DNA from 2 places in the Vagococcus sp. CY53-2 genome. Region 2 is predicted to be linked to the other one. Evidence: predicted binding sites of a transcription regulator. Region 2 holds the regulator's gene; the other holds the start of a gene.
What was found. The regulator HrcA, encoded in region 2, represses chaperone genes, less so after heat shock. The targets are predictions, from matches to a motif close to TTAGCACTCNNNNNNNNNGAGTGCTAA.
Positions count from the first base shown of each region.

Region 1 (16,642 bases), on a different contig from region 2:
ACGGGTATGACGTGGAAAGTTTAATGACTTTTTTTGCTAAAACGTTAAATGAAGATCGTTTAACAAATGTAGCTCTTGTCGGTGTTGGTAATTTAGGACACGCATTATTGAACTACCGTTTCCATCAAAGTGATAGTATTCGTATCAGTGCTGCATTTGATGTTAAACCTGATATTGTTGGTCGCATACTTGATGGCGTTCCTATCTATGATGCTAATGATATGGTCGAACAAATTCGTGCACAACATATTGATGTTGCCATTTTGACTGTCCCACCAGCACATGCACAAGAAAATGCTGACCGTCTAGTTGAAGCCGGAATCAAAGGCATTATGAATTTCACACCAATTCGTATCAACGTTCCAAAGGATGTTCAAATTCAAAATGTTGACCTAACAAATGAAATGCAAACATTAATCTACTTCTTATCTAACTACAAAGAAGACTAAATAAAAAGCTTATCGACCGCTGTCGCTAAGCTTTTTTAATTTAGCCAAAGCACTATCCCATTCATCACCATATGTACCAGAATAGATGTTAAAATACTTCCACTTTTTTTATAAATATATGAAAAAACCATACCCAAACCAAAGTAAATCATCAGATTCCCACTTGTGTGCATCAACATAAAAATCAGCGAACTTACTACAATCCCCACCCAAATCGGTAATTTTTGTCCAATCCAATTGACAAAACTAAACCGAAAAACCAATTCTTCCATGATAGGATTAAATAAAATAGAGACAAGCAAAAATAAATAAGTTGATTGACCTGATATATCTGTGTTGAGATTTAAACTTGGAGAAATCATATTAGTGATAAATAAAAATCCCCATTGGACCATAAAACTTAACAACAGACCTACAACTCCCCACCATGCTATTTTTTTTATAGAAGAAGTTGATTTTGTTAACGTATCTTTTTTTGTCGTTTTAAAATAAATAACTAAAATTAACCATACTATGACACTATAAAGCAACATAGTTTGATTGTTATTTAATGAAAAAAATAAATGACTGTTCAATAAAAATAAATATAGAAAACTTGTATAAATCATATTTCGATTCAATGTCATCTGTGCTTACACCTATCTTTTCTATCGTTGATTTTGATATCTTTTCTTATTGTATCAAAATACTTGCAAAAAAAAACATTTATCTGTATTATAAAAGATGTAATTAGCACTCATTAAACAAGAGTGCTAAAAAATAAAATTATGGAGGGATACACATTGTTAAAACCATTAGGAGATCGTGTTGTTATTAAAGTAAAAGAAGCGGAAGAAAAAACTGCCAGTGGACTAGTTTTAACATCAGCTTCAAAAGAAAAATCTCAAACAGGTGAGGTCATTGCTATTGGTGATGGTCGTACTTTAGAAAATGGGACAAAATTATCCGTATCTGTAAGCGTTGGACAAACTGTCCTATTCGAAAAATATGCCGGTCAAGAAGTCAGTGACTCTGGTGAAGATTACTTAGTACTACACGACAAAGATATAATCGCAATCGTAGAATAAAAATAAAATGATGAGGTGAATAATAAATGGCAAAAGATATTAAATTCTCTGAAGACGCTCGTAGCTCAATGGTACGTGGTGTTGATACATTAGCAAATATTGTAAAAGTAACATTAGGACCTAAAGGACGTAACGTTGTTTTAGATAAATCATTTGGTTCTCCATTAATTACAAACGATGGTGTCACTATCGCTAAAGAAGTCGAACTTGAAGATCGTTTTGAAAACATGGGGGCTCAATTGGTGGCTGAAGTAGCTTCTAAAACAAATGACATCGCAGGTGATGGAACAACGACTGCAACTGTTTTAACTCAAGCAATCGTTCGTGAAGGGCTTAAAAATGTCACTGCGGGTGCTAATCCAATTGGCATTCGTCGTGGGATTGAACTTGCTACTAAAAAAGCTGTTGAAGAATTACATGCTATTTCTAAAAAAATTGACTCTAAAGAATCAATCGCACAAGTAGCTGCTGTTTCTTCTGGTAGTGAAAAAATTGGTGAATTAATCTCTGAAGCAATGGAAAAAGTTGGTAACGACGGCGTTATCACAATCGAAGAATCTAAAGGGATTGAAACTGAATTAGACGTTGTTGAAGGAATGCAATTTGACCGTGGTTATTTATCTCAATACATGGTAACAGACAACGATAAAATGGAAGCTGTTTTAGAAAATCCATACATCTTAATTACAGATAAAAAAATCTCTAATATTCAAGATATTTTACCTTTATTAGAGCAAATTTTACAACAAGGTAAACCATTATTAATCATTGCTGATGATGTTGATGGTGAAGCTTTACCAACATTAGTCTTAAACAAAATCCGTGGTACATTCAATGTGGCTGCTGTTAAAGCTCCTGGCTTTGGTGACCGTCGTAAAGAAATGTTACAAGACATTGCTGCTTTAACTGGCGCAACTGTTATCACTGAAGACTTAGGATTAGATTTAAAAGACACAACAATTGATGCCCTAGGTTCTGCAAGTAAAGTGGTTATCGACAAAGATAACACAACAATTGTTGAAGGAAATGGTGACAAACAAGCAATTGAAAATCGTGTGTCATTAATCCGTTCTCAAATTGCTGAAACAACATCAGATTTTGACCGTGAAAAATTACAAGAACGCTTAGCTAAATTAGCTGGTGGTGTTGCTGTTATTAAAGTTGGTGCTGCAACTGAAACTGAATTAAAAGAATTAAAACTACGTATTGAAGATGCGTTAAACGCAACTCGTGCTGCTGTTGAAGAAGGGATTGTTGCTGGTGGTGGTACGGCATTTGTTAATGTATTACCAAAAGTGGCTGAACTTGATGTAACAGGTGACGAGAAAACTGGTGTGAACATTGTTGTCCGTGCTTTAGAAGAACCAGTTCGTCAAATCGCTGAAAACGCTGGTATGGAGGGCTCAGTTGTTGTTGATAAACTAAAACAAGCTGATGCAGGTGTTGGATACAATGCAAAAGAGGATACTTGGGTTAACATGATTGATGCTGGTATCGTGGATCCAACTAAAGTATCACGTTCAGCTTTACAAAATGCTGCAAGTGTTTCTGCTTTAATCTTAACGACTGAAGGGGTTATTGCTGACAAACCAGAACCAGAATCTGCCGGCATGCCTGGTGGAATGGACCCATCAATGATGGGCGGTATGATGTAAACTCTTTAAAGGAGACATATTGAAATAAAAGGAACCACTTGAGACTTTATGTTTCAAGTGGTTCCTTTTATTTCATCCAAAAATATTTATTCATAACTCTTTTTAAACTTTTTTATATCTTTATATAACATAATATGATAAAACCCTCATATTATGTTAATCTTTCTATTTTTAATACATCATCTTGTAATTCAATTTCAATCAGTTCTTCATAAGGTGTTGGAGATTCCAAACAAAGAACCCCACTACCTTTTATATTTAAATTAAACAATCCTTCGTTTCCCACCATAGCTGATGACATCTTTGAACGCATAATTGCTTTATGTTTTAATCTTGAGTCACAGGCTAAGAATAAACCATCATCAAGTACAATTGAATTGTCCCAGTGTGTTACATCAAATAATAGAATATATTTATACACGTTGGTTCAAGCACTAGTAATCCTTTACCTGTATATTCAGACTTAATCGCAGATTATTTCGTTATAGCACCTCGAACATTGTTACTAAAAAAGTTGCCTACACCTTTTACACCAGTTGTTGCACTGACATCTCCAACTGTCCACTACATAACACTAGCTTGTAAAGTGATATCTGTTTATTCGGCGCCACAAATCACCGCTTTTTTGTCTAAATAATCTTTTATTATTAAGCAAATTTCTCCATCGACCTTCCTCTTACATAAACGCCAACTCTAACAATCTAATTTCTTGTTTCTCACTATCAACTTGTACACGAACCCCATATGGCAATACACATCGTGGCGTCGCATGGCCAAAATTAACATTGTAAACTATTGGCAACTCTTTATTATCAATCACTTTAACTAAAGATTGTTTGTATTCTTCATAAAATACTTCGTCTTGTGGTTTACCAAAAATAACACCATTCACCACATCAAATATACCTTTGTCTTTCAATACTCCCAACATTTTTTCAACTGTTTCTGGCGACTCTTTCACTTCTGACGTTTCAATAAATAAAATCTTTCCTTGCCAATTCGTTAAGTCTGGAAAAATACCGTATCGTTCAACCACTTCTGGTTCATCACTATTTGTAAATGGTGTTAACATATCATACAAACTATCGATACAACCACCTAACAATTCTCCTTCAAATACCGACTTACCTTGTAGCAACTCATAGCCTTTTGTCTCAATATGGCTAATACGTTGTTGCCCTAATGCATTTTTAGAAAAATCCAGCCGTTCATCATACCAAACTTCACTAGGTTTTATTACTTCATATAGCGGACTTTCTGAAAAATAATAACTAAAATACTTTTCAGTATAAGGCAACATACTATCACTAATTTCGCCTAAATCAGGAATAAAAGCCATCCCATAATAAGTGGTTAAACCAAGACAATAAAACATCAAATGATTAATCGTAGAATCAGAAAATCCAGTGAATAATTTTGGTTTAGTTTTGACTAAATTTTTAAATTTTTCATTCTCCATTAGATATGGAAGTGTTCGATAAGTATCATCTCCTCCAATCGCACAAATAATCCCTTTGATAGAGTCATCTTCAAAAGCTTGAATCAAATCCTTGGCCCTTTTTTCTGGATGTCTATCAACAAAATCTATCCCTTTTAAAGCATGTGGCATAAACACAACGTCTAACCCATAATCTTCCAATCTCTTTTTCCCTAAAATAAGGTTATGTTCAACAAATTCTTCTCCCAATAATCCTTTTGATAAGCTGATAATCGCAACTTTATCTCCACGTTTTAATCGTCTTGGTTTAAACATATCTTTCCTCCTAACACTAGTCACTGATTCTACAAATTATACCATAAAAAAATAACTTTGATGTCTCCACCAAAGTTACTGTTTAATCATATTCAACAGACTCTTCTACTTGTTTTGAGTGCAAGAGTACCGTTACTTTACGAGAGATTACTGCTAACCCCTATCCGACCACATCCCCGATAAACGTCATCAAGAAACACATCCTGCTACTGTAAATAATTGATCAAAATGCTAAGTATAGACTATAAACACACATAGTCATTGCAGTAATACCAAAAATCACTATGCCATATAGAAAACCTTCTTTTTTAGTCATTAGTAATCTTTTTCCCTCTTTTTTCAACTTAAAAATCAGCAAAAAAAGGGTAGGAATTATCCTTTCAGATAGTTCCTCCCCTTAATGGAATCTTCACTGCATAAAAATACTGACATATTTTGTAAAAAAATATCAAATATGACTGTTATCATAAGGCCACTCTTATTAAAAATAGTTTAAATATATTAGAAAACCATCTCTTACTTTTTTAAAAACAAAAAAATCTGTTATGATAGAATGGTGAATTATGACTTAGTACGAAAGGAGAGCCATGTATGTCAAAAGATAAAAAAATTGTTGCCCCTTTTTTGAAGCCTATTGCTATTTTCAGTATTGCTTTGGGGATTAGTGCAACAACTGCTGTTGTAGATGGAAGTAACTATAAAACCAAAAAAACAGACACTTCTACAACGCAAACTACAACACATACAACTCAAAATCAAACAGACACAACAAAAGAAAGTAACGATTCAGATACAACGAGCAATAGCCCTATTCAACAAACAGATAGCTCAACATCTGAAAATCAAAATAAAACGAGAAATAGTAAAGAAACCAAGCAAAATCAAACACAAGATGAACAATCTTCGGTTGAAAATACCACTCCTTCTTCTGATGTTCAGGAGTCAATGAACAATCAAAATGATATGGAAAAAACAGAAGAAACCGTAACACCAGATGTTCAAACAAAACAAGTTTCTCCTAAAACAAATGAAAATAAAACAGTCACTGGGGGAAATAATTAGATGGATGCAATACTAACCTTGATTTTAAGCAATATTACTAAATTTTTAAATTATTTAAATATTAATCCAAGACTACAAAATAAAATATTAACCGTTGTGAGTGTCTTTCCAACACTTTATATTTTACGAATTGTTAAAGGATATTTTCAAAATGGAAATTACTTAAGAATGAGTTTATATTTACTAATATTTATTGTATTAGCTTATTTTATAGTTTTAAACTTTATCTATTATTTTAAAAATCAAAAAGTTAAATGGGACGTCACTAACTTGATAGAAAATATCGTCCCCGAAGATGCAACGTTTGATGAGACTGTCCAAACCTCATCAACAACTCCTAAAATACAAGGTAAGTTGCTTACTTTAACATTAATAGATAATAGTGATCAAGTCATTGATACTGTTATTCATAATCTACTTGATAAAAATTACATTCAAGCAAAAAAATTAAATGACTATGCTTACGAGCTAGAAGATTATACATTGATTCCATTTTATAAAATATCAAAAGGGGAATTATTTATTGGTAGTAGCTATAAAGACTTAACCAAAGTTGCCACCATTAAAATTAATGATGAGGCTGATTCTTTAATCCCACTTGGTGTTTTTGTTAATGGTGGTTCTTATGAAAAAGATGGTATTATTTACAAAGAACCTTATACTTTGGAATTACGGGTTAAAGACAATGATGAACATATCATCCCTCAATCTAGTCAGAATAAGTCTTCTAAAGAGGTATCACATATGAGTCGACGCAAAAAAAGTCAGAAGAAATAATTCAATTCTTCTGACTTTTTTATTAATCCATGTCTACATTGTGGAAGATTTGTTGAACATCTTCTAATTCATCTAACGCATCAATCATCTTTTCAAATTGAGCTAAATCTTCTTCTGATAATTCTACTTCATTTTGAGCAAGCATTTGGATTTCAGCTACTGAAAATTCTGTAATTCCTTTTTCTTTTAATGCTTCTTGAATCGCGTGGAAATCACTTGATTCACCGTAAACGATGATTTGGTCTTCTTCTTCGAACACATCTTTGACTTCAATATCTTTTTCTAATAGATACTCAAAAATTTCATCCACGTCTTCACCTTTAAAACCAAAAATCGCTGTATTGTCAAACATGTATGCTACAGCACCTGATACACCCATGTTCCCACCATTTTTACCAAATGCTGCTCGAACGTCTGCTGCTGTACGGTTGACATTATTTGTTAACGTATCAACAATCACCATCGAACCATTTGGCCCAAATCCTTCATAACGTAATTCAGAATAATTTTCATCGCCTGATCCTTTTGCTTTTTCGATAGCACGATCAATAATATGTTTTGGTACATTGTATGTTTTTGCGCGATCAATAACGAAACGAAGTTTTTGATTAGAGTGCGGATCTGGATCACCTGATTTTGCTGCTGCATAAATTTCAATTCCAAATTTGGCATAAACTTTACTGTTATTTGCATCTTTAGCTGTTTTCTTAGCTACGATATTAGCCCATTTACGTCCCAATAGTCTCACTTCTCTTTCTTAATAAATTGTTTCAGTTGTAACGCAAAAACGTCCTGTTTTATTATACTTGCTTATTAGCATTTCGCAAAGTATTTTTTTCAATCTTAAACATAAAACACTGATTATCAACACGTTTTTTAACTTTTTTCCTCTAATACCTTTTATTTCCCAATAATATGAGCTATTCTTAGGTAGTAATAACTGTTCCATACAGATAGAAAGAGGTATATATTTTATGAAACATTTTAATACAATTGATTTTCCATCCATTCATATTCGATTACTTGATGGAAATAATGAAGCAGATTTGGTTATCTTTAAAGAATTTTTATTAAGAACCAAAGACTACTTTACTGATTATGTAACTGCTGTTCCAACGGATGAACAAGTAAAAGAATTCTTCACTTCGTTACCTCCCAAAGTATTACCTTCTCAAAAATACATGTATGGTATCTTTGATCGTGATAGATTAATGGGATTCATTGACTGGGTAGAAGATTATCCTCAAAAAGAAACTGGCATACTTGGTTACTTTATATTAGAAGAAGAATACAGAGGAACAAAACTCGCTCAAGAACTGTATAATGCCTTAGAAAAAACAGTATCTGATACAGGAACTAAAATCATGCATTTAACGTTTATAGAAGATGATAAACGTGCTTCTCGTTTCTGGGAAAAACAAGGTTATAAAGCTATCTCTACACATAATGGTGACTATGGCAAACAATTAGTCGTTGAAAAAATACTCGGATAATACAGAAGCGTAAAAATAAGATTAACTTATTTTTACGCTTTTTTACTTATGATATTTTATATTCACTAACAATTGTTTTGATTTCTTCAAATATTTCTTCCACTTCATCCATATCCTTAGCATTTGCTCCACTAGCCAATGGGTGACCACCACCATGATGTCGTTTTGCAACACCATTAATCACAGGACCTTTACTTCTCAAGCGAACTCTAAAAAATCCTTCAGGCTGCTCAACAAAAATTGCCCACGATAAAATCCCACGAATCTTTCCTGGTAAAGGAATAATAGCTGGTGTTTCCGAATCAACTACATCAAACTCTTTCAATGCATCCTGTGTTAATAACACCATCGCTGCACCATTTTCATCCGAAACCATATTTTCGTAGATGTATCCTGACAAACGCGAAATTTTTTCATCTACTTCGTCCATATATCGACTTAATCTTGCCGCATCGAAGTCGTATGTTAGCAATTGACTAGCTACCCATAATGTGTGAGACGTTGTTCCAGGATATAAAAATCGTCCAGTATCTCCAATAATACCGGCATAAAGTAATCTCGCAGCATTATCTGTCATAACAAGATGTTCTTTGTTTTCTTCATAAAAATCATAAATCAATTCACTTGTACTACTTGCTTGTGTATTTACCCATGATAAATCACCATAAGGCTCATCATCCGGATGATGATCTATTTTAATTAATTTTTTTCCTAAGTAATACTGCTCTCCACTTATTCGTGGAGCATTCGCAGTATCTGTCACAATAACTAAAGCATCTTGATACATCTCATCACTCACGTCATCCATCGTGACAAGGTAGTCTAAATCATTCACAGGGCCACCAACTAAATAAATGGATTTCTTAGGAAAACTTGCTTTTAATATTTCTCCTAAACCACCTTGTGAGCCTAGTGCATCTGGGTCTGGGCTTTGGTGGCGATGAATCATGATGGTATCATAATGTTTTATTTCTTTTAAAATTTCTTGACTAATAGTCATACTTTTCCTCCTAAACTGGATCCATTAACTGACATACTGCAATCGCTTTTGCAGAAACGATATTATCTTTATATACACTTACTTCAACTTTTCCTGAACGTCTACCAACTTCTATCACTTGAGTTCTGATTTCTATTTCGCTATCCATTTGGATTAATTTGAAATAATATAAGCTACTTTGCTCAATAACCGAATGAAAATTGTATCGTGATAACATCGTTGAACGAACAACACTTGAAATAATTTGATTTAATACACCAAAAGAGAGCGTTCCTAAATTATTAATCATCTGTGGCGTGACAACAAATGTAAAAATAGCATCTCCTTTTTCAGGCATTTCTTTTTCCACAATCTGGTTAGTAATATGATCCGTCAATTTATGTGCAGCCTGCGGTTGCTTTTGTGCTAATTGAACAGTTCTCATCACATCTTGTCGTGATATAATTCCGACAAGCGTTAGATCATCTTCCACCACAGGAATAATCTCCAAACCATCCCAAATCATTTGATGTCCGATACTTGCTACACTCATATGTGATTTAGCATATCGTGGATCTTTCGTCATAACTTTTTCAATAGATTGTGTCAGTGATTTATCAGACACGTCTTTTGCTGTTACCATCCCCACTAAGCGATTAGATTTATTTACTACAGGAAAACGTGTGTATCCAGTTTTCTCAACCAATTTAACATAATCTTCAACCGTATCTTTCGTTGTCATATAGAATGTTTCATTTTCAGGTGTTTGGATATCTTCTACCAACACGATATCCTTTTTAATCATCTGATCACTAATAGCACGGTTTATTAGCATTCCAACAGTAAAGGTATCATGAGATGTACGTAAAATAGGCATTTTAACTTCATCTGCTAAGTCTATAATATCTTGACTGATTTCAAATCCACCAGTTAACAGAACAGCCGCACCATTATTTAGTGCTAACCGCTGAACACCTTCTCTATCTCCAACAATCATTAAAGCTCCTGGCGTAATATAGCGTAACATGCTTTTTTCTGTCATCGCCCCAATAATAAATTTATCTAATGGTTTTTTTAATCCTTTTTTCCCCGCTAATACATCACCATCGATAATTTTAACAATTTCTTTGAAGGTTAGATTTTTTATGTTCTCTTTTGTTTTCGTTTCAATTCTTATCGTTCCAACTCGCTGTATAGTGGATACCAATCCCACATTTTCTGCCTCTTTAATGGCACGATAAGCCGTTCCCTCACTAACGCTTAACATTTTGGCAATGCCTCGAACAGAAATTTTATCTCCTACAGGCAAGGACTCAATATGTGCTAATATTTGATCATGTTTTGTCATGCTCATATGTGTCACCTTATTGCTTTCTTCTTGTTATAGTTAACTTAAAAAATCTGTATTAATACAAATCCTTTTGTAATGTTTATATTCTATCATAAAACACATTAAAAATACATTTGAATCCTATAACAGAAAACAAATAACTGATATAAAACAACACGTCAAAACGTAAATTCACGTTTTGACGTGTTGTACTTAATTTATTTTCTTTTCTGACTTGATTCCATAATAACTGGTAAAATAACTGGTCGACGTTTCGTTTGTTCGTAGAGATAACGACTTAATTGGTCTCTTATTTCTTGTTTCAAAATCCCCCAATCAAAATCTTGTTTCTCTAAGTTTTCTAAAACTACGGTTTCAACTATGTCGCCACTTTCTTTCATCAAATTGTTGCTTGATTTCATATAGACAAACCCACGTGACGTAATTCTAGCTGGTGAAATAATTTTTTTCTCACGGCGATTAATCGTAATCGCTGCAATAATAATCCCGTCTTCTGATAATATTTTTCGATCGCGTAACACAATGTTTCCAATATCACCAACACCTAATCCATCAATCAAGACATTTTCAACTTCAATTGAACCAGTCATACGCAAACGACCGTTTTCAAACTCTAAAACGTCTCCTCGACCTAAAATAAAGATATTTTTAAATGGAATGCCTATTTCATTAGCTAACTCTGCATGTTTTGCCAACACACGATACTCACCTTGAATTGGTATAAAGAATGTTGGTTTCATCAAATTCAGCATTAATTTTAAATCATTTTGATTCGCATGACCTGACACTTTTACTGTATCAGAAATAGTTTGTACTGTTCCACCGGCACGATAAACCATGTCTTCTGTTTTGGCTACCATTGTTTCAACAGCAGTTGATGGTGTTGTTGTGATGTAGATTAAGTCTCCTTCAGCAATGCGAATAAAACGATGGCGACCACTAGCCATTTTTTGTAATGTGTTTAACGGCTCACCCATACGACCAGTTTCTAAAATAACTAGCTCATGAGGCTCTTTATTTTTCATTTGTTTTTCTGTAATAATTAATTCGTCATTTGGTAAGGTTAATTTTCCTAAACGAATGGCTGTCCGAACAATTTGTTCAACGTCTTTGCCTGTTAACACAACAAAACGTTCACTTAAATAAGCTGCATCAAATACTTGTTGAATACGTTGTAAGTTACTAGCCACACTAGCAACAATGATTCTTCCTTCCCAATATCTAAAGGTATCAACAACTTCATCAGCCACTTCATTTTCAGAAGCTGACAACATATTACTTTCAGCATTTGTCGAATCACTTAATAAGGCTAAAACACCTTTTTTACCAATTTCTGCTAATCTTGCAAAGTCCGTTTGATACATTGGGCTAGCACTTTGATCAAATTTAAAATCACCTGTATACACAATTTGTCCTTCAGGAGTTGTCAAGACAATTCCCATTGAATCTGGAACAGTATGTGTTGTCCTAAAGAAACTCACTTCAGATTGAGCAAACTCTATAATAGTATTTTCATCTATTACATGAAAATCATTAAAATCTTTTGTATTTGGATAATTTTTCACATTAATTTTTGCTAATTCAATAGTTAATTCTGACCCAAATACTGGAACTGAAACTTCTTCTAATAAATAGGGCAATGCTCCAATAGCATCTGCATGTCCATGACTTAAGAAGATACCCGCAATATTATCTTTTTTTTCAATTAAGTATGAAAAATCAGGAATAACCATATCAATTCCTAATTGTTCATTTTCTGGATACTTTAATCCACAATCTAAAACAAAGATTTCTTCTTCAATTTCTGCTACATAAATACTTTTTCCATTCTCTCTGACTCCACCAAGAGGAACTATTTTTACTTGACTCACTAAATTTCCACCTCAATTATGCTATACCAATTCATTCATATAGCTACTTTCATTATTTTTCTTGTTCACGATCTATATTTATTGATAATGCCACAAAATAATTGCCTACATAATTCTTGTGCGAATTATTTTTATCAATAAATTTTACACGTCTTAAGTTGATACCATTTTATCATAAAAAACAAAAAATTTCTGTAAGATATACTTTCTTACCCATTTATTATGAAATAAGTGTATCATTCTAGTATTTGTTTATTCCATTGTAGAATGATCTCTTTCAGTTTCAATACAAATAAATCCATTTTTTTCTTATCTAATCTTGCTATATTCACACGACAACTTTGACTGCTTTTGGTAATCGTAAAACTAGGTAATACTGCCAAACGGCTATCTATTAATAATAGCCAATCTTCTTTTGTCAATATTCTCCTATTGTAAGTTAACCAAATATAATACCCACCCTTTGGTAACGTAAAGTCAATATCTTTGGATAAAGTCATTTGAAGTAAATTAACAAAATAAGTCATTCGATTTTTAAGTGTTTCTTGTAGAAGAGATAATTTTTTTGAAAAATTTGGATCAGTTAATGCAAATGATGCCATAACTTGCGGAAAAATATTTAGCTGCGTTTCATACTCATCTCGTAATTTAACTACTTTATCTAATACATAGCTTGGTGCTTCAATCCATCCTAATTGCATACGACTTCCCAATATTTTAGATAAAGAACCTATATAAATAACAGATTGTGGTTCTAGCTCTTTTAACAATGGGTATGGATTTAGCGAATGAAATGATAGTTGACCAAACACATCATCTTCAATAATTGGAATACGATACCTCTGACATAATTCAATCAATTTTTTTCTGCGTGTCAAAGTCATAGTGGTACCAGTAGGATTTTGAAAATTAGGATTGGTTAAAACAAGTTGAATACTTTCTTTTTTCACGATTTTTTCTAAAACTGATACACTCATCCCGTCTTTATCAACTGGAATTTTAATCACCTTTATCGACATCGCATTTAAAACAGAAATACCATTAAAAAAAGAAGGATCTTCAACGGCAACTGTATCCCCAGACTTTAATAAAGCTTGAATCAATAAAACCAAACTTTGTTGACCTCCAGCAGTTAACATAAGTTCTTGTGATTTGGGATAATGTGAATACATATCATACACTAATTGGGCAATCTTGTTTCTTAATGGGAGGTACCCCAAATTAGATACTTCTTCCGATAAAAAAGATTGCCAATTAACATTAGGTAAACTAATATTCGGGATTAAGCTATAAGGTAATTCTCCAGTGTAACCATCCAATACACTGTATTTATCATTCAACAATAATTTTTCTAATTGCTGTTCGTACTCACTTTTTTGATATTTAACGTCATTATATTGAATTCTCCTTCTTAAATGATTTTCCTGTTTTTCTCCAGATTGACTCAAAATATACGTTCCACTACTTGCCTTTTTTTCTACGAATCCTTGTGCTTCTAATTCATCATATGCTCGAACGACTGTACTTCGATTAATAAGTAGCTGATTAGCTAATGTTCTTTCTGATGGTAAACGATCCCCTTCATATAAAAGCCCATCACTAATTTGATTAATTAATTGATTCATAATTTGTCGATATAAAGGAGTGTGGGATGATTTGTTGATTTTTATTTCCATAAAATCACCTCTTTGATGTTAGTATATCATAAATTGGATGGGTCCAGTTTTCTAAAACCGGATGTAGTTTTTTTTTATGAGCATGATAAACTTTAGTACAACATCACTAAGGAGCAAACTTTTATGGTAAAAAAAATATTAACAGTCGCAGGATCTGACGCTGGGGGTGGCGCAGGAATCCAGGCTGACTTAAAAACATTTGAAGAGTATGGCACATTTGGTTTAAGTACCATTACTAGCATTTTAACTGTTAGTCCTAAAACAAAAACACCTTTTATTTATCCTATCCCGATTGAGATTGTTGAAAAACAATTAGAGACAGCTTTTTCTGGTGGTCCACTGGATGCTTTAAAGATTGGATTACTTGGAAGTTTACCAGTGATTGATTTATTAGAAGCCTCTATCAAAAAAGTAAATCAACCACATATTGTTTTAGATCCTGTCATGGCTGTCAAAACAAATAAAGATGTCTTACAACCTGAATTAGTAGAAGCGATGATAAAGAAATTAATCCCCCTAGCTGATATCATCACACCAAACTTGGTTGAAACAAGTATTTTAGCCAATATGTCAGTTATTGAAACTGAAGATGATATGAAATTAGCAGCACAAAAGATAGTTAATTTGGGAGCAAAATCAGTTATTATCAAAGGTGGCGCTCGATTAAAGGGAGATAGTGCAACTGATTTATTTTATGATGGAAAACAATTTTTATTTATTCATGAAGATAAATTAGAGACCAATACTAATCATGGTGCAGGATGTTCATTTGCTGCAGCAATCACAGCAGGAATGGCTAAAGGTTTAAGTACCGAATCAAGTGTCAAACTTGCAAAACATTATGTCACCAGTGCCATAAAACATGGAATTTATTTAAATGATTTCACAGGATATGTTTGGCATGGTGCGTTTCGAGAAGCAACAGATCGAATGATTATAGGAGATGAATATAAATGATGACAAGTACTAAATGGAGTATCAAAGAAACAACTTTAATGGGATTATTTGCAGCATTAACTGTGGTGGGAACGAGTATACGTGTTCCTCTACCAGCTCTTGTGGGCAATCCTTTCTTTCACTTTGGGTTACCTATTCTTTCATTAGCTGTTTTAACACTTGGATTTTTCAAAGGTTCATTAGCTGGAGGAATCGGATTTGCTATTTTTGATATTTTAAATGGATTTGCTGCTGAAGCACCTTACTTTATCTTAGAAAGTTTTGTTGTGGGTGCCACTTTAACATTTGCTTATCACCGTTTTGAAAAATATGAAAGTAAAACCTGGTTTATCCCTGTTATTATGATTATTGCTGCAATTGCAAAAATTTCGATGACATTCCTGAAAAATTTAGTAATTCAATTGATGATGGGAAATGAATTTAGCGTTTCTGCATTCGCTAGTTTTTCAACTTTATATATTACGGTGATTAATGCTATTGCCGCTATTATCATTGTGTCACTACTATATAAACCCATTAAAGCTTTAACTAATAAGATGCTTTACTAAGATATAAAAAAAGTTGCCTTAATTGGCAACTTTTTTTGTGTGCTTAACTCCGATTCCAGTTAACGCACTTAAAATAGAAAAAATAGGTGATAACAAACTAAATAATACAAATGGCAAATAACTCATCGTTGAAACACCAAATGTATTGGCGACAAAACTTCCTGCTATTCCCCATGGAATTAAGTAATTAATTACCGTTCCGCCGTCTTCTAACGTTCTACTTAAAACAACTGGGTCTAAACCCATTTTTTTGTATACTTCTTTAAAGGCATTACCTGGTAAAATAACGGATAATAACTGTTCACCAATAAAGATATTAACACCTATACTAGAAAGCAAACTGACAATAATCAATTGACTTGGTGAAGCTAGACATTTAGCCAATGAGTCAATAACTGTTGTAACTAACCCTATCTTCATCAAAATCCCACCCAGAGATAAGGTTAAAATTATTAATAATACGGTAAACGTCATGCTATTTATTCCACCGCGAGTTAACAACATATCCACTTGTTCATTACCCGTTTTTGATACAAATCCATTCTCAACGACACTCGCTAAATTAGCTAAATCAATATTTCCTTGTTGGATTACAATCATCACCACTGCCACGATAACATTTAATAAAATAGTGATAATCGCTGGTAACTTCTTCCAAGCACATACTAGCATCAGTAGAATAGGGATGAGCGACCACATGGATATATGAAAATGTGTTTCAAGTACTTGTGTCACTTCTTTAACGTTTGTTAATTCTACTGTAGCATCTGATTTACCAATAATGGTAAATAAAATCAATGACACTAAAAAAGCAGGAATAGTAGACCACATCATATTTTTTATGTGATCAAATAAATCTGCCTCTACGACAGCTGAGGCTAAGTTAGTTGACTCAGAAAGTGGCGACATCTTATCTCCAAAGATTGCTCCTGAAGCAATTGCTCCTACAATTAGTGGTGGATTTAGTCCCAATGTGACGCCAATACCAAAAAAGGCGATGCCGA
Region 1 covers NZ_JALAHP010000003.1:85,904-102,545, forward strand. Annotated here, with positions in the region: gene MN581_RS06305 (redox-sensing transcriptional repressor Rex) at 1-449, shown strand, start outside; gene MN581_RS06310 (type II CAAX endopeptidase family protein) at 485-1,075, opposite strand; gene groES (co-chaperone GroES) at 1,217-1,516, shown strand; gene groL (chaperonin GroEL) at 1,543-3,171, shown strand; gene MN581_RS06325 (AIM24 family protein) at 3,323-3,592, opposite strand; gene MN581_RS06330 (S66 peptidase family protein) at 3,848-4,924, opposite strand; gene MN581_RS06335 (hypothetical protein) at 5,516-5,986, shown strand; gene MN581_RS06340 (DUF6681 family protein) at 5,987-6,763, shown strand; gene MN581_RS06345 (YebC/PmpR family DNA-binding transcriptional regulator) at 6,786-7,502, opposite strand; gene MN581_RS06350 (GNAT family N-acetyltransferase) at 7,738-8,256, shown strand; gene MN581_RS06355 (bifunctional oligoribonuclease/PAP phosphatase NrnA) at 8,303-9,256, opposite strand; gene MN581_RS06360 (DRTGG domain-containing protein) at 9,267-10,583, opposite strand; gene MN581_RS06365 (ribonuclease J) at 10,784-12,457, opposite strand; gene MN581_RS06370 (PLP-dependent aminotransferase family protein) at 12,694-14,133, opposite strand; gene thiD (bifunctional hydroxymethylpyrimidine kinase/phosphomethylpyrimidine kinase) at 14,257-15,090, shown strand; gene MN581_RS06380 (ECF transporter S component) at 15,087-15,638, shown strand; gene nhaC (Na+/H+ antiporter NhaC) at 15,657-16,642, opposite strand, start outside.
Region 1: a site for HrcA is predicted at 1,179-1,205, ahead of groES (co-chaperone GroES). Genes of this name have one in related genera too.

Region 2 (16,642 bases):
CCTTGTAGGATAGCTTTAGTCCATTCTAAATTGTTTGTGTTGAATGCACCAACTGCATATTTGCCCTCTTTAGCTTTTTTTAACATTTCTGTTGCTGATACTAATGCCATAATTAAATTCCTCCTATTATGTTATCACTCTATTTGGTATAGGTGATACTTAACTAACACCATCATTTTAACACTCTTTAGTTATTTTTGCTAGTCAAATCACAATCTTTGATGCTATTTTCAGAAAATTTTATTACAGTCCTTTTTTAATAAAGATTGAATCCTGTTTCCTTTGTATCGATGTAAATATTTTTAAATTGACTATAAGCATCAAGGATAGCTTTATGCGTCTCACGTCCAATACCAGATTTTTTGTATCCACCAAAAGGTGCTCCGGCGGGAATTTGATTATATGTATTAACCCATACACGTCCGGTTTCAATTCCTCGACTCACTTTAAGAGCTGTGTTGATGTTTTTAGTCCAAACACCCCCACCTAAACCATATTCAGAATCGTTTGCCATTTTTATCACTTCATCAATTGTTTTAAATTTAATCACTACTGCAACTGGACCAAAGATTTCTTCTTGAGCCACTTCCATATCATTAGTCACATCAGTTAAAAGTGTCGGTGCCACGTAACATCCTTTTCCTAAGTCTCCATCAAGGCGTTTTCCACCTGTTAAAATCGTTGCACCTTCTTTACGCCCTACTTCAACTGCTTCTAAAATTTTATTTACTTGTCCCTCATTCACTTGGGCACCCATTTGGACATTTTCATCCAACGCATCCCCAACGACTACGGCTTCAAATTTTTCTTTTAATTCTGCTACGAATTTATCGTAGATTCCTTCTTGCACGAAAATCCTTGATCCTGCACAGCATACTTGTCCTTGATTAAACAAAATACCAAGTTGTGCTCCCTCAACTGCTTTTTCAAATGGCATATCATCAAAGAAGATATTCGCTGATTTTCCACCCAATTCAAGGGTTGCAGGAATTAATTTATCCGCTGCAGCTTGAGCAACTTTATAACCAACTTCAGTTGATCCGGTAAAGGCTAGTTTATTAAATCCATCATGTTTTAACATATAATCGCCTGATTTAGATCCTTTACCTGTAATTAAATTTAACACACCCTTTGGTAACATTGGACCAATCAACCTAACTAATTCTAATAAGCTTAAAGAAGTGGAAGATGATGGATGAATGACGATAGTATTTCCAGCAGCTAGAGCTGGAGCTAATTTCCACGCTGCCATCAAAATGGGAAAATTCCATGGAATAATTTGTCCAACCACCCCGATTGGTTCTCTTAAGATAAGTGTTAAAGTATCTTTATCTAACGCTTGCGCTGAGCCTTCCTCGCTACGAATGACACCTGCAAAATATCTAAAATGATCGGCACTAAGTGGTACATCCACCGATTTGGTCTCACGAATTGGTTTTCCATTATCAATAGATTCTATATAGGCTAAATGTTCCATATTTTCATCAATAACATCTGCAATTTTTAATAATAAATTACTTCTATCCACAAGTGACCAATCACGCCATTCAGGTAATGCTTGTTGTGCGGCATCAACGGCAGCATCAACGTCGGCATCAACGGCATCAACAAATGAGCCAATTTTTTCTCCATTTACAGGCGAAAAAGTATCTAACATCTCTCCCTTAGCGCCTTTTGTCCACTCTCCATTAATAAATAAATTATATTCTTTGTATATATCTTTAAAAGCTGTCATAACAATTCTCCTTTGATATTTTTTTATTTCGGTATAGTTAAAATTGTATCTGCTTTCATTTTAAAATTCAAGCGTTATGCTTATAAAAAAAAAGAGTATCTCTACTCTTCCTCATTATGTGTTTGTTCAATTTCTTTTCCTAAAAAATAAGAGATAGCAGTTCTGATCACGACAATTCCACCTAAGATAACAATATCTTGTGTTGATGGGTTTAAAATAGTTTCAATAATATCTGACGCAATAAGCACTTCTAAACTTAGTAATATATAAGATCCTAAATATAATTTAATTTTATTATTTCTGAAAGATATTTCTTCCCTTGTGCCGCTTCCAAATTCATTTTTAGTAAAATCGATGACGGCTTTTGCCACACCCACTAAGAGAATAATCACTGAAAAAGCATTTAATACAAAAATTATTTTATCTACTACCTCACTAATCATTGCTATCCCTCCTATTCTATAATAAACAAAAAAGAGCATCAAATGACACTCTTTTTATTATAATTCTTCGTCTTCTTCATCATCATTTTCGTATAAATCATCTTCTTCAACGATGGTTAGATCTTCTTCTACACCTTCTGGCACGTCATCATCAACGTCATTGTCAGCACCGATTTCTGATAAATCAGTTGTGTATTCTTTGATTTCTTTTGTTTCATCTTCTTCATCTTCATACAACTCATCATCATCTTCATCATGATCGACTAAGTCCAAATCTTCTGGATCATCATCATTGTAATCAATGGCATCGTCATCCATTGCGATAAAAGCATTTACTTTTTTACGTTTTTTACGACGTGGTGTTTCTTCTTCGTCTTCATCCACACCAGAAACTTCTTCATCAATTGAATCGATTGGATACCAGCTACGCAGGCCCCAACGATTATCTCCTAAAGAAATAAAACTTCCGTCAATATTTAAGTCTGTATAAAATTGTGGCAAGATGTCACGAATTTCACTATCTGCTTTTTCTAAGTAGTTTTGGATTTCATTTACTAAATCACTAAAATCAATAATGTCTCCACGTTGATTTAAAATTGCATGTGCAACTTCAATCATCGACAATTCATTTTTATTTACGCCTTCAAAAGCTTTAATTTCCAACTGACACACGTCCTTTCACAGTCTACTCTCTATCATACAATAACTAGCGTTTCTTTGCAATTTAAAATTTTTATTTCATCTATTCTCTCCACTAAAATTAATCATCAAATGGTATGTCCCTAACTTTTCTTCTCCAGCAAATAAATCATAATCAATTGTTAAATCACCTGATTGTGGATTATCTTTTAGACTAATATGTAAATGATTAGTCATGGTTGAAATACTCATCATGCCATAAGGAGTAGCATATGTTGTTTCCCGCTTTTCCTCATAGGAAAAATTTAATTTCATTTTAACATCACCTGAGCGAATCAATGTTACCGTTTCATCTGGTAAAATTTTTATTGTAACAGGAACAGGTTTATCAATTCCTTCCAGTAATTCTTCGTATCTTAAATAGATGACATCATTAATTACTACCATATTACCTTTGACTTCTACTAAAAATTCTTTCAATTCTTGCTCTTGTGTAACCTCAGTTTTCACCAAAATATTAATTGGTGTTTTTTCTCTTTTTGACACCCATTCCACCTCTTTACTTTTTTATATATTTTGGTCTTTTTTAAAAGGTTTGTCAAACCTTTATCATTGTTCTTAAATCCTTTCCGTTTCACAAAAGAATCGGTATAATAAGGAAAGTATAAAAAGGAGTTGTATATATGTCGTTAAAACAAGCAATTGTTCTGTTTGAACAACATCATCTAACAAATGAAAATAAATATGATCCATTTATCATAACAGATATTTTGGCTGATTACTCAGGTAAACATGGGATGCCTATCATTCATTTTTGGACGATGACAAATCAACTAATATTAGGAATGCAAGATACTCGTGTCACAGACTTAAGTGATGCCATCTCTTCGGTTAGATCCCATCACTATCATCCTGTTGTACGAAATTCTGGCGGTTTAGCTGTAGTAGCGGATGATGGGATTTTAAACTTTTCAATGATTTTACCACAAGAATTTACTAATCAAACCAGTATTAATCATGGATATGACACAATGAAAGCCATCATTTCAAATGCTTTATCTTCATTCAATGTTACTATAGACTCTTTCGAGGTAGTAAATTCCTACTGTCCTGGTGAATACGATTTAAGTATTAATGAAAAAAAATTTGCCGGTATTGCCCAACGTCGAATAAAAAAAGGCTTAAGCATTATGATTTATATCAGTGTTAATGGTAACCAAGAAAAAAGAGGAAACCTAGTCCAACAATTTTATCAAGCGGGTTTAAAAGACAAATTTGGAAAAGAAACTTTTCCTCCAGTTGATCCAAACTCTATGCGAAATTTATCGGACTTACTACAACAAAAACTGAACGTTGAACAAATGCAAATGCTCATTATTGAAGCCATTAGTCAAAACTGGACAATTGACGATACTGCTCAAGTCAAATTTAACCATTTTTTAACTTCTGATGAATTTAAAGAAAGTTACGACAAGGGCTACCAAAGAATGGAACAGCGAAATGAGAGGATTAATACTATTTTAAAGGAGGTGGATTAATTGATTGAAAAAGTATTTAGAGATCCTATACACCACGATATTAAAGTGGAACACCCAATTATTTTAGAATTAATTAATGCCAAAGAATTCCAACGCCTAAGACGAATCAAGCAACTTGGAACAACATCTCTAACCTTTCACACATCAGAGCATTCTCGTTTTGGTCACTCTTTAGGGGTCTACGAAATTACTCGCCGCATTTGCAACTACTTTAAACGAAATTATGATGTGAAAGAGTACGGGGAGTATGGATGGGATGATTCAGAACGACTTGTTACACTATGTGCGGCATTATTACATGATTTAGGTCACGGACCTTTTTCACATACATTTGAAGCGATTTTTAAAACAAATCATGAACAAGTAACCGTTGATATCATTACCTCAAAAAAAACTGAAATCAATCGTATTTTACGACAAGTGTCAGAAGAATTTCCTGACAAAGTAGCGAGTGTGATTGCTAAAACCTATCCAAATAAACAAGTCGTTCAACTGATTTCTAGTCAAATCGATGCAGATAGGATGGATTATTTATTACGAGACGCCTATTTTACTGGAACAGAATATGGTACATTTGATTTAACACGTATTTTACGCGTCATCAGACCTCATAAAAGTGGGATTGTTTTTAAAATAAGTGGCATGCATGCTGTTGAAGATTACATTGTTAGCCGCTATCAGATGTACATGCAAATTTATTTTCATCCTGTCTCTCGAGGAATGGAAATGGTATTAGATCGTTTATTACAACGAGCTCAAGATTTATACCATGATAATAAATCATATTTTAATAAAACGTCGCCTCTTTTAGTTCCTTTCCTTGCACATGATTTTGATTTAAACGATTATCTTGTGTTAGATGATGGTGTATTAACTACGGCATTTCATTTATGGAGCCATTCAGATGATGCTATTTTAAATGATTTATCTAAACGATTTTTAAATCGTGTTCCATTTAAATCAGCAGCCTTTTCAACTGAGAACTTTATCATGTTACCAGATTTGCAAGATTTAGTTGAAAAAGTTGGTTTTAATCATACCTATTATACTGCCATTAATTCCAGTTTTGATTTACCTTATGATTTTTATAAACCAGAAAAATCACAAAATAAAACACAAATTGAGCTTATATATCCGGATGGTGAACTGATTGAACTATCTAGTGCTAGTGAGTTAGTTAGAGCAATTGCAGGAGAAACTAAAGGAGATCAACGCTTTTATTTCCCTGATGAAATGCTTGCATCCTCTACATTAGACAATTATACTTTATTTGAAGACTCTATTAACACTTTTAACAACTCCATAAAAAATGGAGAAATAATTAAAAAGGACGTGTAATATTTGGGAATTAAAATGGTCACGATTGATATTGACGGCACTTTAGTCAATTCAGAAAGAAAATTAACACCAAAAGTGAAGGAAACAATTAAAAAAGCTTCTGATAGTGGGATTGATATTGTTTTAACAACAGGAAGACCAACTATTGGCGTAATTGATTTAGTAAAAGAACTTGAATTAGAAAATGACCACAGTTTTATTATTACATATAATGGTGGCATGATTCAAAATGCTGGAACAAAAGAAATTATTTTACGTCATTCACTGTCATTAGATGACTATCAAGATGTCGAACTATTATCACGTAAACTAGGCGTTCATTTCCATGTACAAGATGCTGATACAATGTATACAGCTAATCCTGATATTAGTCCCTATACCATTAACGAAGCAGTAATCACAGGTATTCCACTACAATATAAACCGGTAAATGACATGACAAAAGATATCAAACTTGTAAAAGCAATGATGATTGATCATGAAGATATTCTTGATGCAGCAATTAAAAAAATTCCACAAGAATTTCATGAACGCTTTGCCATCGTTAAAAGTGCTCCTTACTATCTAGAGATACTAGATCCTAAAGCAACTAAAGGAGAATCAGTCAAAGAACTGGCTGAGCATCTAAACATTAAACAAGAAGAAGTCATGGCAATTGGTGACAATGAAAATGACTTATCTATGATTGAATATGCAGGTATTGGGGTTGCGATGGGAAATGCTGTAGACAGTGTAAAAAGCATTGCAAACAAAATAACTAAAACAAATGATGAAGATGGTGTAGCATATGCCATTAACGAATGGGTGCTTAACGATAACTAAAAAAATCCAGTTACTAGTTTTCTAGTAACTGGATTTTTCATTTACTTATTTGTTTTCTTCCCCATACCAATCATAATGGAACACGCCATCACGATCTTTACGTTCGTAAGTATGAGCACCAAAGTAATCTCTTTGTGCTTGAATGATGTTAGCAGGTAAATCTTTTGTACGATAAGAATCGTAGTAAGAAATAGCTGATGAGAATGTGGGAACAGGTACACCTGTTTCAACAGCTAAGGCAACAACATCACGAACTGATTGTTGGTATTTTGTTGTGATATCTAAGAAATAATCATCTAAAATAAGATTTTTAATTTCTGGATTTCGTTCATAGGCATCCGTAATTTTTTGTAAGAATTGGGCACGAATAATGCATCCTGCTCTAAAGATTTTCGCTATATTACCATAATTTAGATCCCAACCATATTCTTCACTAGCCATACGCATTTGAGCAAATCCTTGTGCGTAACTCATGATTTTACTAAAGTATAATGCTTGACGAATTTTTTCTACAAATTCTTTTTTATCTCCAGTAAATTCTTTCACTGGTGGTACAGGAATAATCTCACTTGCCGCTACACGCTCAGTTTTTAATGCTGAGATATATCGAGCAAAAACAGATTCTGTAATAAGCGGTAGTGGTGTTCCTAAATCAAGTGCGTTTTGACTTGTCCATTTACCAGTTCCTTTATTACCAGCAGCATCTAAGATAACATCAACAATTGGTTTACCGGTTCCTAAATCATCTTTACGCGTTAAAATATCTGACGTGATTTCGATTAAGTAGCTGTCCAACTCACCTGTATTCCATTCTTTAAAAATGTCAGCAACTTCTTCAACTGATAAACCTAAAACGCGAGTTAAGATGTCATATGATTCAGCAATTAATTGCATGTCTCCATACTCGATTCCATTATGTACCATTTTTACATAGTGACCTGCACCATTTGGTCCAATATACGTCACACATGGCACACCATCTTCTGCTTTTGCTGCAATTTGTTCAAAGATTGGGGCTACTAATTCATACGCTTCTTTTTGTCCACCTGGCATCATAGAAGGCCCTTTTAACGCCCCCTCTTCTCCACCAGATACACCAGTACCGATAAAGTTAATACCAGAAGTTGCTAACGCTTCATTACGACGGATAGTATCTTTGAAGTAAGTATTCCCACCATCGATTAACACATCCCCTTCATCTAAAAATGGTAGTAAACTTTCGATTGTTAAATCAGTCGCTTTACCTGCTTTTACCATTAATAAAATTCGTCTTGGTGTTTCAAGAGAATTAACAAACTCTTCGATAGAATAAGTTGCAACTAAATTTTTATCAGGATACTCTTTGATTACTTCCTCTGTTTTTGATGATGTACGGTTAAAAATAGAAACAGTGTATCCTCTACTTTCTATATTTAACGCTAAGTTTTTACCCATGACTGCCATACCGACAACACCAATTTGTTGTTTAGACATACATCTTCCTCCAATTCTTTTTTCAAAAAATGATACTTTTTTATCTATATTATATCTTACTAATAATTATAGCTTATTTTACCTAAAATATAAATAGACATGACTTTTCTTATGAGATATCACATCTAGACAAAAGAAAAACAGCAAAAATAATCAATAACATACTGACTATCTCGATAGGTTTTAAAACCAATCCTAAAAATAAAACTGAAAATAAAGCTGAACTTAGTGGTTCAAATGATGTTAATAAACTCGAAAACTGTGGTGGTATATATTCTGTACTTTTAAGTAAACAGATATATGAAAAAACGGTACCAATAATCACTATAACTAAAATCCCTAGTGACACACCAGGTGTAAAAGTAGGTACATCTTGCCAAATCGGTTGATAAACCTGAAAAGACACCCCACCTATTAGCATACCCCATCCTATAATAAGTGTTGTTCCATATTTTGCCATAAGTTTTCTTGGTTGAATAATATAAAAAGCACCTAAAAATGCTGATAATAATCCCCAAAACAACCCATTCGGTGACATAGCTAATTCATTTAGGTTTCCTTTAGTTACTAATAAAAAAGTCCCCAATAATGATAGCACAATACTGACCACACTTGATTTATTTGGTAGCTCTTTCTTTTCGATAATAAAATAAACGACTAATAATATTGGTGATAGATATTGTAATATCGTTGCAGTCGCTGCATTACTAACTTGAATAGCTTTGAAAAAAGAATACTGTAACCCAAGTACTCCCAGTACACTAAAAATAATTAATTGAATTAATTCAGTTTTATTTTTTAGAGGAGATAAGCTATCTTTATTCCCTTTTCCCATTTGATACATTAAAATTAAAAAACCTGCCACAATCATTTTAACGGCTACAAGCCAACTAGCTGATACGTGTTTTGTTGTCATCAAATATTCAGCCACTACTCCAGATGCTCCCCAAAAAACTCCACCTAAAATAGCTAAAATCATACCCTTTAATTTACTACTTCTTTTTTCCATTTTTTCACCTCCCCCTTATCGCTTTATTCTACAGCTTTAAGGCCTATAAAAACAATAAAAACCTAGAAATATTCTAGGTTTCCATCGTTTATTTTATGGTTAATTTTAAGTGTTCTAAATTCGTATACATAACAGACAGATAATCTTCTCCCCCATCCATCTCTTTTTTAGTCAAACTCTCTAACGGATTAAGTTCTGAAAGTGTCGCCCCAGTTGCGCTAGTAATGGTTTCGGCTACTTTTGATGACGCGCTACTTTCTGTATAAATCACTTTAATATTATCTTTTTTGACTAAGTCTTCAATATTTTTTAATTCTTTAGGTGTAGGTTCTTGATCAGGAGAAATGCCAGAAATTGCCACCTGTTTTAATCCATATTGTTTAGCTAAATATGAAAAGGCAGTGTGTTGTGTGACAAATGTTTTTTGAGTGGCATCTTTTGTTGCATCCACGTAAGCTTCATTTAATTTATTTAGTTTCTGTGTAAAGTCAGTTGAATTCTTTTCATAGATATCTTTATTTGGTGTATCAACTTCAACTAAGCCTTTTGTAATCGTCTCTACTTCTTTTTTAGCCAAAACAGGATCTAACCACACATGCGGATCTAATTGATGATCATGTGAGGCTTCTCCTTCATGCTCATGTTCTTCAGTTGCTTCCATCAAGTCAATACCTTGGCTTGCTTCAATCACTTTCACTTTTTTCGTATCAATAGATGCAAGGACATCTCTTACCCATGTTTCCATCTCGTTTGAATTATAAATAAATACATCAGCATTTTGAATTTTTGCCAAATCTTTTGCACTTGGCTCATAATCATGCGGTTCTACACCAGCTTCTGTTAAAACCGTCACCTCTGCTTTGTTTCCCGTAACTTTTTTCGCAAAATCATACATGGGATAAAAAGAGGTTACCACTTGTAGTTTATCTGCTTCTTTTTTATCTTCTTTTACCGTATTACCACATGCAACAAGTAAACTAGTCAAAGCGACACCTAAAATAATTTTCGTTATGCGTTTCATGGTATATCCTCACTTTCGCTCAAATCGTAAACATTACTATCTAATAATATATATTACATGTTTTTTATAGTTATTTCAAGTAAAAATAAAAAAAGTAAAACAAATAAACTGTTTTACTTTTTTCGTCTTACTTATTTTTTCTTTTTCTTATGACCTGAAGAAAAGGCATCTTTCATTTTATCAAAAAAACCTTCTTCTTGTTCAACTACTGCTTTTTCACCATTTAATTCAGCAAATTGACGTAGAAGTTTCTTTTGCTCTTCATTCATTTTAGTTGGTGTATCAACATGAACCGTTACTTGTTGATCGCCATTTCCATTACTACGTAATCTTGGTGCACCTTTTCCTTTAAGTCTAAAGGTTGTACCTGTTTGGGTCCCTGCTGGTATTCTTAACTTCACTCGTCCATGAACAGTTGGGACTTCAATCTCGTCTCCTAGCGCTGCTTGAACAAATGTAATATGGTGATCATAATAGATTTCAGAACCATCTCTTTCAAAGATTGGGCTTTCTTCCACACTAAAGACTACATATAAATCACCATAAGGTCCACCATTATAACCTGCTTCCCCTTGTCCAGATAAACGCATTTGTTGTCCATCTTCAACACCAGCTGGAACAGTCACTTTAACAGAATGAGACTTAATCATACGTCCAGCACCATGACATGTTTCACATTTTTCTTTAATGATTTTACCTGTCCCTTGACACTCATCACATGATTGTTGACTCATCATACGTCCAAGTGGCGTTTGTCTTTCAACATTAATAACACCTGAACCATGACATTTAGGACAGTTTTCTGGATGAGTTCCTGGTTTTGCTCCAGTTCCATGACATGTCGCACATTCGTCTTCACGATTATAACGAATATTTTTTTCTAACCCGAAGATTGCTTCATTAAACGTTAAATCTAATGTATACTGCAAATCAGAACCTTGTCTTGGCGCATTAGGATTACTAGAACGTCCTCCACCGCCAAAGAATGATTCAAAAATATCTTCAAACCCTCCGAAACTACCACCAAAATCTTGGAAACCACCACCGCCAAAACCACCAGCACCAAAGTTTGGATCAGTACTTGCATGGCCATATTGGTCATAAGCTGCACGTTTTTGTGCATCACTTAATACTTCAAATGCTTCAGATACTTCTTTAAACTTCTCTTCTGCATCGGGTTCTTTATTTATGTCTGGATGATATTTTTTGGATAGTTTACGATAGGCTTTTTTTATTTCATCATCTGTTGCTGTTTTAGATACTCCTAAAACCTCATAATAATCTCTTTTGGCCATATATAACTAACCCCCCATTTTTCTAAAACGTCTAAATTCGTTTAAATCATACCACAAATCAGTCAATTTTAGAATGCTTTATCGTAATAATCAAGAGAAAAAGCCAAAAGCACAATGCTTTGGCTTTTTTCTTGACTCATCATTATTTTTCGTCGTCGTTGATTTCTTCAAAGTCTGCATCAACAACATCATCCGCGCCACTTTGTGCTGCTTCTGGATTTTCTTGTGCTTGTTGTGCTGCCGCTTGCTCATATAATTTAACAGTTAAAGCTTGGACAATTTCATTTAATGCATCGCGTTTAGCTTTCATGTCTTCAATGTTATTAGCTTCTACAGCTGCTTTTAATTCATCACGAGCATCTTCCGCTTTTTTCACTTCGTCCGCATCAACTTTACCTTCTAACTCGCCTAAAGTTTTGTCAACTGAGAATAATAACGCATCGATGTCGTTACGTAAATCAACTTCTTCTTTACGTTCTTTATCTGCTTCAGCATTTGCTTCAGCATCTTTCACCATACGTTCAATTTCTTCATCTGTTAGACCTGAAGATGATTTGATTGTAATAGTTTGTTCTTTTTGAGTACCTAAGTCTTTTGCACTTACGTTAACAATACCATTTTTATCGATATCAAATGATACTTCGATTTGTGGCACACCACGTGGAGCTGCAGGAATATCTGTTAATTGGAATCTTCCTAATGTTTTGTTGTCAGCTGCCATTGGACGTTCACCTTGTAAAACATGGATATCAACGGCTGGTTGGTTGTCTGCTGCTGTAGAGAAGACTTGTGATTTACTTGTTGGGATTGTTGTGTTACGGTCGATTAATTTAGTAAACACGCCACCCATTGTTTCAATACCTAATGATAACGGTGTAACATCAAGTAAGACAACATCTTTAACATCACCAGTGATTACTCCACCTTGGATAGCAGCACCCATTGCGACTACTTCATCAGGGTTAACTGATTTGTTAGGTTCTTTTTTAGTTTCTTTTCTTACAGCTTCAACTACTGCAGGAATACGAGTAGATCCACCAACTAAGATAACTTCATCAATTTCTGAAGTTGAAATACCAGCATCTTTAATTGCTTGACGAACTGGAATTTTAGTTCTTTCAACTAAATCAGATGTTAATTCATCAAATTTCGCACGAGTTAAGTTTAACTCTAAGTGAAGAGGTCCAGCTTCTCCAGCAGTGATGAATGGTAAGCTAATTTGAGTGCTTGTTACACCTGATAAATCTTTTTTCGCTTTTTCAGCAGCATCTTTCAAACGTTGTACTGCCATTTTATCTTTAGACAAATCAATGCCATTTTCTTTTTTGAATTCTTCTACTAAGTAGTCGATGATTTTTTCGTCAAAGTCATCCCCACCTAAGTTGTTGTCACCTGCAGTTGATAATACATCAAATACGCCATCACCTAGTTCAAGGATAGACACGTCAAATGTACCACCACCTAAGTCAAATACTAATACTTTTTCATCACGGTCAGTTTTATCTAAACCATAAGCTAAAGCTGCTGCAGTTGGTTCGTTAACAATACGTTCAACTTCTAAACCAGCGATTTTACCAGCATCTTTTGTTGCTTGACGTTGAGCATCGTTGAAGTAAGCTGGAACAGTAATAACTGCTTTATCAACTTTTTCGCCTAAGTAATCTTCAGCAAATCCTTTGATGTATTGTAAAATCATCGCTGAAACTTCTTGTGGAGTATATGATTTTCCTTCAACTTCTACTTTATATCCAGGTTCACCCATATGACGTTTAATAGAAGAAATTGTATTTGGGTTTGTTACTGCTTGACGTTTTGCTACTTCACCAACTTGGATTTCACCATTTTTAAACGATACAACAGATGGTGTTGTACGGTTACCTTCTGGATTAGTAATAATTTTTGCTTCTCCGCCTTCTAATACAGCTACTGCAGAGTTTGTTGTTCCTAAGTCAATACCAATTATTTTACTCATATTAAAAATCTCCTTTATCTAATTATTTTATTTAAATATCATTTATATTATTGTGTCACGATAACCATTGATGGTCTTAAAATACGATCATGCAATATATAACCTTTTTGTAACACTTGAACAATCACATCTGATTCTTGACCATCTTCAGCGGGAACTGTTTGGACGGCTTGATGTAAATTTGGATCAAATTTTTCACCTTCAGCTTTTATCTCTTCGATACCAGATTCTTTAAAAGCATGTAACATACTTTCTCTCACCATCTCAATTCCTTTTTTCATCGCCTCACCATGCTCATCGCTCACTTCAATTGCTAACGCACGATCTAAGTTATCCAAAGCTGGTAATAACTCTTTTGCTAATTCTTGTGCCCGATATCTAGAAGCTTCCTCACGCTCTTTTTTATGTCGATTGCGCATATTCGCAATTTCTGCTTGAGCTCTTAGGAATTGATCTTCCATCTTATCTAAATCTTCCTGTAATGTTTGTTCTAACGATTCTTCCGTTTCGTTTTCTTCTACCACTTCTTCGGTCTCAACAGCCTCATTTGTTTCAGCTATCGACTCTTCGTCTTTTTTTTCTTCCTCGTTAACTTTATCAACTGATTCGTCTTTCTTCACTTTAGTCAGTCTCCTTTCACTCTCCACTATTTTCCAAATGTCGATAATATGTTTCTAGATGTCTAGATAGCTCATCCGTCAAAACATCCATAACTCCTAACAGTTTCGAATAAGACATGTTAGCAGGTCCTAAAACAGCTACTAATCCTTTGCCTCGTTGAAAAACATCGTACGATCCAGTTACTAAACTCATGTTTTGTAACAATTCATTGTTTAGTTCATCTCCAATTTTAATATCAATTTTTTCATCTTTATCCGATATAAGAAGCTCAGTCAATTTATCTGTATCACTAATTAAGGAATACACTGACTGAAACTCATTTGGGTTTGTAATAGCAGCAGAATTTAATAAATTCATCCCTCCACCCACATAAATTTGTTCATCAAAAGCTTGATTAAACACATCTTCGAATAAGAATAAAATATTACTTGAATTATTAAAATAACGTTGGAGAACTAATGGAATCTCCGTTCGAAGCTTATGGTAAACTGTCAAAAGTGTTTCTCCCAACAATCGATCATTGATGATTCGAATCATTTTTTCGATATCTTCAGTTGACACTGAACTTGGAATTGAGAACACTTGACTTTCAACATATCCTTGATCAATCACAATAATCGCCATTAATTGGCGAGTATTCAACGGAACAATTTGAAACCCAGTTAATCGACGTTCTTTTACCTCTGGCCCTAACGAAAAGGCTGTATAACTTGTTAAATCGGATAAAATATTAGCAGACCACTCAATGATTTCATTTGTGGCGTTAAACTTGCGATTAAACAATCGTTTGATACGTTGAACATCGGTAGAACTAATCTTACTAGGATCCATTAAATGATCCACATAATAACGATATCCTTTCATTGAAGGAATTCTACCGGAAGACGTGTGCATTTTTTGAATAAGACCAAAATCTTCCAATTTCGACAGCTCATTTCGAATGGTTGCTGAACTAACTGTAATCCCGTTATTCATCAAGGTCTTCGATCCAACAGGTTGTCCTGTTTCAGTATAGAGCTGAACTAATAATTGTAAGATGTGTTCTTGTCTCATACTCAACATGCGAATCACCTTCCTTATTAGCACTCATTCACACTAAGTGCTAACTACATTATTAATATAACAAGGATTAATTTTTTTGTCAACTAAAAGCCTCTCCTTTTTAGCACTCTTTGTTATAGAGTGCTAAATCTAACGATACCATATTAATAAAGCTTAATAAACAAAGGATTCATCTATATTATGACAAATCTATAAATGAGTAATCACAAGAATATGTCAATTTATTTTGTCAAAAAAACGAGAATAACAAAAAAACAGCCTAATTTTTTCTCTTTAGACTGTTTCATACTTATTTTTCTAATAAAAATTTCTCAAAAACATCATTTCCTAAAATTAATCCTTTATCCGTTAACGAAATAAAGCCATCTCTTATTTGAATCATTTCTTCCTCTATTAAACGCTCAGCGACACTTCCATAAATAGATTCAAATGTTTGACCAAATTTTTGTTCAAAATTAGATAGAGAAACACCTTGTTTTTTACGTAATCCTAAAAACATTTCCTCTTCCATTTGATGCTTAATCGTTAAATTTTCTGTTGTAATAGTAGGTAAGTTATTTTGTCTTAAGGGTTCTAAGTAATGTTGGATAGGTCCATGATTTTTATAACGAATATTGCCTAAATAACCACTTGCTCCTGCGCCCAATCCATAATAATGATCATTATTCCAGTAAACCAAGTTATGTTTGCTCTCTTTTCCTACTTCAGCAAAATTACTCACTTCATACTGATGTTTTCCAGCTAACGTCATGCGTTCGATAGCTCGCTCAAACATATCTCCCTCAACATCAATTCCTGGTAAATGCAATCTGCCTTGCCTTGCCCAATTATAAAACATGGTTTTATTTTCTAAAATCAATGAATACATAGAATAATGAGGTAAATCTAGTGCCAAAGCTTTATCCAGCGTGTCTTCAAAACTTTCCATTGTTTGATTTGGTAAAGCATAAATTAAATCAATACTAACATTGGAAAAATCAGCACGTTCTAAAAGAGACATCGTATCAAATACATCTTGTGCTGAATGTTTTCGACCAATTTTTTTTAATAACCTATTATCAAACGTTTGAACTCCCATAGACAATCGATTGACCCCATGTGTTTGAAGAACTTTTATTTTATCCATTGTCAAATCACCTGGATTAGCCTCTACAGTAAATTCATCACTTGGGTTAAACGGTAATAATTCTTTTATACCACTTAATAGACGGTCGAGCTGTTTAGCAGATAAAGACGTTGGTGTACCACCACCAATATAAATGGTTTCAGTTGTATCTGATGGATAAGCTTCTTTTGTTAACTTGATTTCTTTCAACAAAGCCTCAATGTATTCATCAACAGGTTGTCCTTCAATAAATACTTTATTGAAGTCACAATAAAAACAGATATGTTCACAAAAAGGAATATGTATATAGGCTGACGTCATATTAGTCCTCCTCTTGCATCAAAATAATCCCTTGTATTTTGTTCATCTTGTTTTAATTGAGCAATTAGTCCATCCACATTATCAAATTTTTGCTCTCCACGTAAAAAGTGTAGCCATTCAACACTCACTTGTTCACCGTAAATATCATCTGAAAAATCTAGAATATTGACTTCGATGGTCATTGGACGATTGCTCTCAAATGTGATATTGTATCCTATTTGCGCCATACCCATATACCATTTATTTGA
Region 2 covers NZ_JALAHP010000001.1:581,211-597,852, forward strand. Annotated here, with positions in the region: gene MN581_RS02805 (class II fructose-bisphosphate aldolase) at 1-110, opposite strand, end outside; gene MN581_RS02810 (aldehyde dehydrogenase family protein) at 257-1,735, opposite strand; gene MN581_RS02815 (DUF1622 domain-containing protein) at 1,837-2,178, opposite strand; gene rpoE (DNA-directed RNA polymerase subunit delta) at 2,236-2,841, opposite strand; gene MN581_RS02825 (DUF1934 domain-containing protein) at 2,917-3,363, opposite strand; gene MN581_RS02830 (lipoate--protein ligase family protein) at 3,501-4,355, shown strand; gene MN581_RS02835 (HD domain-containing protein) at 4,356-5,693, shown strand; gene yidA (sugar-phosphatase) at 5,697-6,515, shown strand; gene gndA (NADP-dependent phosphogluconate dehydrogenase) at 6,561-7,988, opposite strand; gene MN581_RS02850 (DMT family transporter) at 8,098-8,997, opposite strand; gene MN581_RS02855 (metal ABC transporter substrate-binding protein) at 9,086-10,018, opposite strand; gene dnaJ (molecular chaperone DnaJ) at 10,150-11,313, opposite strand; gene dnaK (molecular chaperone DnaK) at 11,456-13,285, opposite strand; gene grpE (nucleotide exchange factor GrpE) at 13,333-13,905, opposite strand; gene hrcA (heat-inducible transcriptional repressor HrcA) at 13,922-14,968, opposite strand; gene hemW (radical SAM family heme chaperone HemW) at 15,258-16,394, opposite strand; gene MN581_RS02885 (bifunctional riboflavin kinase/FAD synthetase) at 16,391-16,642, opposite strand, start outside.